Regions from separate parts of the Achromobacter veterisilvae genome, predicted to be linked through region 2. Evidence: riboswitches for the same ligand, from Rfam matches in the RefSeq annotation. Region 2 holds a riboswitch; the other holds the start of a gene.

Region 1 (4,407 bases), 1.3 Mb from region 2:
GCCCGGCGAACGAATACTTCGTTGAGTCCTTATTACAGGGTTGTTTGGTTATGGCCGCGCGGCATATGCCGGCGGCGGAAGCCCGGCGCGCGGCCTCAGAAGGGCTTGACGACGACCAGCGTCACGATCGCGGCGGACGCGACGACGGTGACGGGCGCATACAGGTCGACCAGCGGCGGACGCCGGGCGCTGCCGTCCGCCATGCGGCGCAGGGCCGCGGTCTGGATGCCCAGCAGCGCCGACAGCCCCAGCGCGAAGCCGATCTTGATCCAGATCCAGCTCATGGCGAACCAGCCGAAGGTCACGGCCAGGTGCAGGCCGATCAGCCAGGTCAGCACCATGGCCGGCGTGGTCACGAACAGCGTCCATCGTCGCAGGGCGCCCAGCATCCTGCGTTCTTTCGGGGCTTCGTCGCCCTCCTGCGGCTGCGAGGACAGCAGGAACAGCGACACGAACAGCGAGCCGCCCAGCCAGGCGGCCACCGCCGCGACGTGGAGCATTTTCAGGAGTTGATAAGTCATGGCCCGGATTATCGCCGCTCGCGGGCGCCGGCAGGAACCGCCGCGCCGCATCCGTTTGCGCTACGGCAAACCGGCACCCTGCCCGGCCGCGTCCGGGCCCGCCGGCGCGGGGGTGGCGGGAGCGGAAGCGCCCGTCGCGGGGGTGGCCGGCGCCGGGCTTTCCGCGGGCGCGGCCTTGCCGCCGCTGCCGGGCGCGTCGGCGGCCGCCGCCGGGTTCAAGGTATCGGCCGGCGCGTTCGGAGACACGGCGGGCTCGGCGGGCGCGGGCTTGGGCGGCGCCTTGGCGCGGGCCGGGTTCGCGGGCGCCGCCTGCGGCGCGGAGGCGGCCTGGGCGTCCGGCAGGAAGCGCTGCAACAGTTGGAAGAACCCGTCGTAGAACTGCGGGCGCGCCACCGTCTGGCTGGCCGTCTTCACCAGCGAGTCGTCGCTGGCGCCGAACGGCATGGACACCTGGCCCAGCACGCTCACGCCCACGCTGGCCGAGTTGGCGGTGCGCTTGATCGAGTAGCGGTCCTGCACCGCGTTGGCGAACACCGTCGCGCGCTCGTTCGAGTTGCCGTCGGAGGCGCACTCGATATTGAAGCTGATCTGCGTGTGCTGGCCGTCTTCGCCCTGGAAGTTCTTATGTCCCGTCACCCGGGCGCCCTCGAACTTGTCGATGTTGTAGCCCTGGCTCAGCAGGGCGCGGCGGCCGGCGTCGCAGGCGGCGGCGCTGCCGGCGGGAACCGTCCGCGAATAGGTGTCGCTCTGGGCGAAGTTTTCTTTTTCGAATTCGGGTTTGGGGGATGAGCACCCTGCCAGGACGCCCGCCAGGACAGCCAGCAGCGCAACAGATGGACGGCGGATAACACGGGGCATGAATAAGGGTCCGGCTTGAAGCAACAAAAACGGGTTATAGCGCATCCTCGCCGGGATTCCTTTACCAGGAATGTGCAGTTCAACAGAGAGGTAACAGGGGAAATGGGGACGTGCTTTCCGCCATCCCCGCCCCGGAAACCGCCAATCAGGGCCTGGGCAGGCGCCTGAGCCAGCTATCCCATGAATCGATTCGCAGGGGGATGGAAAACGTCCGCTCGTAGCCGTGGCGCTTCCTGCTTTCGGCCAGATCGTCTATTCGTCCCGGCTGCCATAGACTTCGCCGAACAGCGCGCGCTTCAGCGCTTCGATGGAGTTGGTTACCGAAGGGTCCGTTGAAACTGGGACTAACCCTGGGTCTCATTCCGTGGAATTTTGGCTATTCTCTCCCAGTCGATCCAAAACCCCGCAGAAGAGACCTGCCCCCGCGGCGGGCGCCGACGGAGCAACCGCCCCGGAAACTCTCAGGCAAACAGGACTGCGCGGTCTAGACAATCTGGAGAGAGGCGCCGCGCGCGCCCACCGAAGGGGAACCCGCCGCCGTCCGCGCGAACGGGTGAAGCTCTCAGGTACAGAGACAGATGGGGTGCTGCGGCCGGGTGGCCGCGGCCACTCGACCCTGGAGCGACCATGCCCCGCATCGCCATCATCGGCGCCGGTATCACCGGCGTCACGTCCGCCTACGCCTTGAACAAACTGGGATACGACGTCACCGTTTACGACCGCCAGCGCTATCCCGCCATGGAAACGTCCTACGCCAACGGCGGCCAGTTGTCGGCCAGCAACGCCGAGGTCTGGAACAGCGTGTCCACCGTCATGAAGGGCCTGCGCTGGCTCGGGCGCCACAATGCGCCGCTGCTGCTCAACCCCAGGTTCAGTTGGCACAAGTATTCCTGGCTGGCCCAGTTCGTCGGGCAGATCCGGCACTACCGCCAGAACACCATCGCCACCACGCGCCTGGCCATCGAAGCGCGCCAGCACTTGTTCGCCATGGCCGAAGAGGAAGGCATAGACTTCGACCTGGAGCGCCGGGGCATCCTGCACATCTACCATGACGCCGCCAGCTTCGAAACCGCGCGCCGCGCCAACGCGCTGCTGCAGGAAGGCGGGCTGGAACGCTATGCCGTGTCGGCCGAGGAAGCGCGCCGCATCGAGCCCGCGCTGCAGACCGACTGCCATGGCGGTTTCTACACCCCGTCGGACGCCACCGGCGACATCCACAAGTTCACCAGCGGCCTGGCCCGCGCCTGCGAACGCCGGGGCGTGCGCTTCGTGCAGGACGCCGAGGTCCGGGACATCGTCCATGAAGGCGGCGCCTATCTGCTGGACATCGCGGGCGAAGACGGCGCGCGGCCCGGCCAGCGCGAATCCGCCGACGCCATCGTCATCTGCGCGGGCGCCGCGAGCCGGCAATTCGCCAAGCGGCTGGGCGACTCGCTCAACATCTATCCGGTCAAGGGCTATTCCATCAGCGTGCACCTGGACGACGCGCAAAGCCGCGCCGCCGCGCCCGGCGTGAGCCTGCTCGACGAAGCCGCCAAGATCGTCACCAGCCGGCTGGGCGACCGTTTCCGCGTCGCCGGCACGGCCGAATTCAACGGCTTCAACATGGACATCCGCGCCGAGCGGGTCCAGCCGCTGATCGACTGGACCCGCCAGCACTTCCCCGGCATCCGCACGTCGCGCGTGGTGCCATGGTGCGGGCTGCGCCCGATGACGCCGAACATGATGCCGAGGGTCGGCCCCGGCAAGCGGCCGGGCGTGTTCTACAACACGGGCCACGGCCACCTGGGATGGACGCTTTCGGCGGCGACGGCGCAATTGCTCGCGGCCAGCGTGAAGGGGGCCATGGCCGGGGCTTGATGGCCGCGGCGTTCAATGCGCCGCGACCGCCTCCCTGCTGCCCTGCCCGGCCGCGCGCGGCGCCGCGTCCGCGCCGCGCGGGCCGGCATCCTTGCAGATCTTCCCGTCCTTCATCACCAGGCTGATCCGTTCCGGATCGACCAGCAAGGACAAGTCATCCAGCGGATTGCCGTCCACCATGACGATGTCCGCCAGGTAGCCGGGGCGCAGCATGCCTATTTCATCCGGCCGCAGCATGATCTGGCCGCCCAGCCGGGTGGCCGCCACCAGCGCTTCGGTGGGCGTCATGCCGATGTAGTCGACGAAGTACTGGAGGTCGGTGGCGTTGGTCCCATGCGGCATCCACGCGAAGCCATAGTCTCCGCCGGGCAGGATGCGGATGCCGCGCTTGTGCATTTTGCGCAGCGATTCCGAGGCGATCTCCAGTTCGCGCTTGTAGCCCATCTTTTCGGCGATGGCGGGCGTGATGCCGTAATCGGAGGCATTGAAGGCCGTCCTGACCAGCCAGCCGATACCCGGCGCGACGAAGTGCCTGTCCTTGTTGGCCTCCAGCATATCGAGCGCCTCTTCGTCGGCGAAGCTGGCGTGATAGATGATCTCGATGCCGTGGCGCACGCACTGTTTGACCGATTCGCTGGAACGCGCGTGCGCCGCGACGCGCTTTCCATAGCGCCTGGCCTCGCTGGCCAGCATGGCGATCTCGTCCTCGGCGAACGGCGACATCTCGGCCGGCAACCCGGCGATGTACTCGCCCGACAGGTTGATTTTCAGATGATCGACCCCGTACTTGATGAACGTCCGCGCCGACCGCCGGATCTCTTCGGGGCCGCTGCACACACTGCCGAAGCTGAGCGCCTCGAACGGCATGTGCGGCAGCGTATTGTCGCCCAGCGCGCCGATTGTCGTGATCTCCTGGCTGCCCGCCAGATAGCGCGGCCCCGGGCACTCCCCCGCGTCGATCGCGTTGCGCAGCACCACGTCCAGGCGCGGTTTGGCCGCCGCGGCGCCGATGGCCGAGGTCCAGCCCATTTCCAGATACCGCTTCGCCACGCGCACACACCACAGTATGTGTTCTTCCGGCGGCATGAATTGGATCGCGGAAAGCGAGGGCTGGTCATTCCACGAAAAATGCGTGTGCGCCTCGGTCATCCCGGGCATCAGGAAACGG
Region 2 (4,407 bases):
CGGCGTGGACACGCGCGGCCTGGACCAGAAATCCATGCAGGCGAAGACCGCTCCGGGCCTTTACTTCATCGGCGAGGCCGTGGACGTCACCGGATGGCTGGGCGGCTACAACTTCCAGTGGGCCTGGGCCTCGGGCGTGGCTTGCGGCAAGGCGCTGTAGGCCGGCGGGGCCGATAGCGGCGGGCGCCCCGTGTGAAAGGAATTGCAGCATTGCCATTGTGGTATTAAATAAAAATAAATATCATTTATGTTTTCGATATTGATGCCGGCCCTCATCCGAGGGCGGATCCGACGGAGACATGCATGGCCTATACCCTTCCGACCCTGCCGTACGCCTACGACGCCCTGGAGCCTCACATCGACGCGATGACGATGGAGATCCACTACAGCAAGCACCACCAGACCTACGTCAACAGCCTGAACGCGGCGCTGGAGGGGGCGGGCATCGCCACCGACGAGCCCGTCGAGGCCCTGGTGTCCCGCCTGGACCAGTTGCCCGAGGCCGTGCGCGGCGCCGTGCGCAACCACGGCGGCGGCCACGCCAACCACAGCCTGTTCTGGTCGGTCATGTCCCCCGAGGGCGGCGGCGAACCCGACGGCGCCCTGGCGGCGGCCATCGAGTCCGACCTGGGCGGCCTGGCCGCCTTCAAGGACGCCTTCACCAAGGCCGCGCTGACCCGTTTCGGCAGCGGCTGGGCCTGGCTCTCGGTGACGCCGGCCGGCAAGCTGACGGTGGAAAGCAGCGCCAACCAGGACAGCCCGCTGATGCTGGGCAATACGCCGATCCTGGGGTTGGACGTCTGGGAACATGCCTATTACCTGAAGTACCAGAATCGCCGACCGGAATACATCGCCGCCTTCTACAATGTCGTGAATTGGCCGGAAGTGGCGCGCCGCTACGCCGCGGCGAAGCGCTGAGCGCGTCCCTGGCAAGGAGGGCAGCGGTATATGAATACCTTCAGCCGTCATCGCGTGCGGCCGGCGGCCACCAGCATCAGCGTCTGGACGCTGGCCGTGCTGGTGTCCTGCCTGGGGCTGCACCAGCTATGGGCGTACCTGGACGTGCGCGCGCCGCACGTCGCGGACGCCCTGCTGGGCGGGCTGGTCGCCGCGGGCGCGACCGCGCTGGGGACGGTGCCCATCCTTTTCGCGCGCACCATTCCCCAGAAAATGCAGGACAGCATGTTCGGCTTCGGCGCCGGCGTCATGCTGGCGGCCAGCGCCTTTTCGCTGGTGGCCCCGGGCATCGCCGCGGGCCGCGAGCTGGGCTACGGGCCGTGGGGGGCGGGCCTGACGGTGGGCGCCGCCGTGCTGCTGGGGGCGGCCGTCCTGCTGATCATGGACCGCACGCTGCCGCATGAGCATTTCATCAAGGGCCGGGAAGGGATCGAGGCGCACCGCCTGCGCCGCACCTGGCTGTTCGTGTTCGCCATCACCCTGCACAACCTGCCGGAAGGCCTGGCCATCGGCGTGGGCTACGCGGGCAACGATCCCGTGCGCGGCACCGCGCTGGCCACTGGCATCGCGATCCAGGACATCCCCGAGGGGCTGGTCGTGGCGGTGGCGCTGCTGGCCGCGGGCTACCAGCGCGCGTTCGCGGTGGCGCTGGGGATGCTGTCCGGGCTGGTCGAGCCGCTGGGCGCCGTGCTGGGCGCGGCCGTGGTCGGCTGGTCGGAACCGCTGCTGCCGTGGGGGCTGGGTTTCGCCGCGGGGGCGATGCTGTTCGTGATCAGCCACGAGATCATCCCGGAGTCGCACCGCAAGGGGCACGAGGTCTACGCCACTTGCGGGCTGATGCTGGGCTTCGTGCTGATGATGCTGCTGGACACCGCGCTGGGGTAGGGCGGGCCGCCGGCGCGTAAGGGGGCGCGTAAGGGGTGTCTGACACCCCTGAAATGCCGGTCCAGGCTGAAGGCCGTCCGCCATGGGTGTCAGACACCGGTCCTTTTGTGTCGGACACCGGTCCTTTTCCGGGGCCTCTTTTCGATGTATGCTTTCGGCGCTGTCACGCATGTTGCGGGAGAGAGCGGCCTGTATGCCCGGCCGCCGCCGAAGGCGCAATTCGCCCGGAATCGCTCAGGTAACCCATACCGCCCATGCTTGCCCTGTCCCGGTTTTTCACCGCGCGGACGCGGCAAAACAGTACTCTGGAGAGACCTGGCGCCGCCCCTGGAACAAGGGACATAGCGAGCAGCCCAGGCGCCGAAGGTGCAAACCCGCTTAGCGGGGCAACTCTCAGGCAAAAGGACAGAGGGGCGGAAGATTCAGCCGTTGTGCAGGCGCAGCCCGCCTGGTACCACCGGCATTCCGTAACCCTGGCAACAATGCCGTCCCGGAGTTCCCGCGCATGTCCGCACCCCTCAAACGCACCCCGCTGGCCGAAGAACACATCGCCTCTGGCGCCCGTATGGTCGACTTCGGCGGCTGGGACATGCCCCTGGCCTACGGCTCGCAACTGGAGGAGCACCACGCCGTGCGCCAGGACGCGGGCATGTTCGACGTGTCGCACATGCTGAACGTCGACGTGACGGGCCCGGACGCGTTCGCGTTCCTGCAGCGCCTGGTCGCCAACGACGTGGCCAAGCTGACCGTGCCCGGCAAGGCGCTCTATAGCTGCATGCTGAATCCGCAGGGCGGCGTGATCGACGACCTGATCATCTACTTCTTCGCCGCCGACGAATGGCGCGTGGTCGTCAATGCCGGCACCGCCGACAAGGACATCGCCTGGATGCTGCGCGTGAAGCAGGCCGGCGGTTTCGACGTCGTCATCGCGCCCCGCCGCGACCTGTCCATGGTGGCCGTGCAGGGCCCCAATGCCCGCGCCAAGGTCTGGGCCGCGCGCCCGGCATGGCAGGCCGCCACTGAATCGTTGACCCCCTTCGTGGCCGCCGTCGTCGGCGACGATACCCTGGTGGCCCGCACCGGCTACACCGGCGAGGACGGCTTCGAAATCGTGCTGCCCGCCACCGAGGCCGTGCAACTGTGGCGCGACCTGGCCGCCCAGGGCGTGCGTCCCTGCGGTCTGGGCGCGCGCGACACGCTGCGCCTGGAAGCCGGCATGAACCTCTACGGCCAGGACATGGACGAACTGGTCCAGCCCGGCCAGGCCGGCCTGACCTGGACCGTATCCCTGAAGGACGCCGAGCGCCGCTTCATCGGCCGCGAAGCGCTGGAGCAGTTCGCCACGCCGGCCGCCTTCCTCGGCCTGAAGCTGCAGGAGCGCGGCGTCATGCGCGCGCACATGGCCGTGCGCACCAAGGAAGGCATGGGTGAACTCACCAGCGGCACCATGTCGCCCACGCTCGGCGTGTCCATCGGCTTTGCCCGCCTGCCGCAAGGCGTGCGTCCGGGCGACACGGCCGAGGTCGATATCCGCGGCAAATGGGTGCCCGCCCTGGTATGCAAATTGCCGTTCGTCCGCAACGGCAAAGAAGTCGAACACTCGTAAACTCGAAGCTTCGCGCGGGCGCCGGCCCCTATGGGGCGGCAGGGCCGCCCGCGCGAGGCGCGCAACACCATTCATCTACCCGCATTCCCTCAGGAGTTCCCATGAGTCTGCCCACCGATCGCAAGTACACCGAGTCCCATGAATGGGTCAAAGCCGAAGGCGACGTGTTCGTCGTCGGCATCACCGATACCGCCCAGGACCAGTTGGGCGACCTGGTTTTCGTCGGCGACGTGAAGGTCGGCGCCAAGCTGAACGCCGGCGAGACCGCCGGCGTGGTCGAGTCGGTCAAGGCTGCCTCCGACATCTACGCGCCGGTCGCCGGCGAGATCGTCGCTTTCAACGAAGAGCTGGAAAACAATCCCAACCTGATCAACGAATCGGCCTTCACCGCCTGGATCTTCAAGATCAAGCCGGTCAACGCGGCCGACGCCGACAAGCTGCTGGACGCCGCCGGCTACGAAGCCGTCGCCAACGGCTAAGCCGGTCGGGGAGGGCGCGCGGCCATAGCGGCCCGGCGCCCGCCCCGCCAGATGCAATACCGACCGTCCTCCGACGGCACCGCCACCCCGAGATCTCCCCATGTCGCGCGCCCTAGACACCCATACCGACTTCATCCCCCGCCACATCGGCCCCTCCGACGCCGCCCAGGCCGCCATGCTCGCCGTCATCGGCAGCGCCAGCCTGGACGCCCTGATCGAGGAAGTCGTGCCGCCCAAGATCCGCAGCCAGGCCCCGCTGGCGCTGCCGCAATCGCGCAGCGAAACCGACGTGCTGGACGAACTGAAGCAGATCGCGGGCCGCAACCAGGTCTACCGCAGCTACATCGGCCAGGGGTACTACGGCACGCACACGCCCAACGTGGTGTTGCGCAACATCCTCGAGAATCCCGCCTGGTACACGGCCTACACGCCGTACCAGCCCGAGATCTCGCAGGGCCGCCTGGAGGCCCTGCTGAATTA

What was found. A riboswitch is a leader RNA that binds a small molecule or an ion and turns the genes downstream of it on or off. The one in region 2 is predicted to bind glycine.
Region 1: it holds a riboswitch for glycine, as region 2 does, so the genes downstream of both, WHX56_RS24300 (D-amino acid dehydrogenase) here and gcvT (glycine cleavage system aminomethyltransferase GcvT) in region 2, are expected to answer to the same signal.

Annotation. Positions count from the first base shown of each region.
Region 1 is NZ_CP148753.1:5,236,952-5,241,358, forward strand. It holds gene WHX56_RS24290 (CopD family protein) at 96-521, opposite strand; gene WHX56_RS24295 (DUF2242 domain-containing protein) at 582-1,379, opposite strand; glycine riboswitch at 1,776-1,867, shown strand; glycine riboswitch at 1,869-1,961, shown strand; gene WHX56_RS24300 (D-amino acid dehydrogenase) at 2,007-3,239, shown strand; gene WHX56_RS24305 (amidohydrolase family protein) at 3,252-4,407, opposite strand, start outside.
Region 2 is NZ_CP148753.1:19,173-23,579, reverse strand. It holds gene WHX56_RS00085 (NAD(P)/FAD-dependent oxidoreductase) at 1-160, shown strand, start outside; gene WHX56_RS00080 (superoxide dismutase) at 304-918, shown strand; gene WHX56_RS00075 (ZIP family metal transporter) at 949-1,842, shown strand; glycine riboswitch at 2,008-2,103, shown strand; glycine riboswitch at 2,138-2,261, shown strand; gene gcvT (glycine cleavage system aminomethyltransferase GcvT) at 2,348-3,448, shown strand; gene gcvH (glycine cleavage system protein GcvH) at 3,550-3,927, shown strand; gene gcvP (aminomethyl-transferring glycine dehydrogenase) at 4,028-4,407, shown strand, end outside.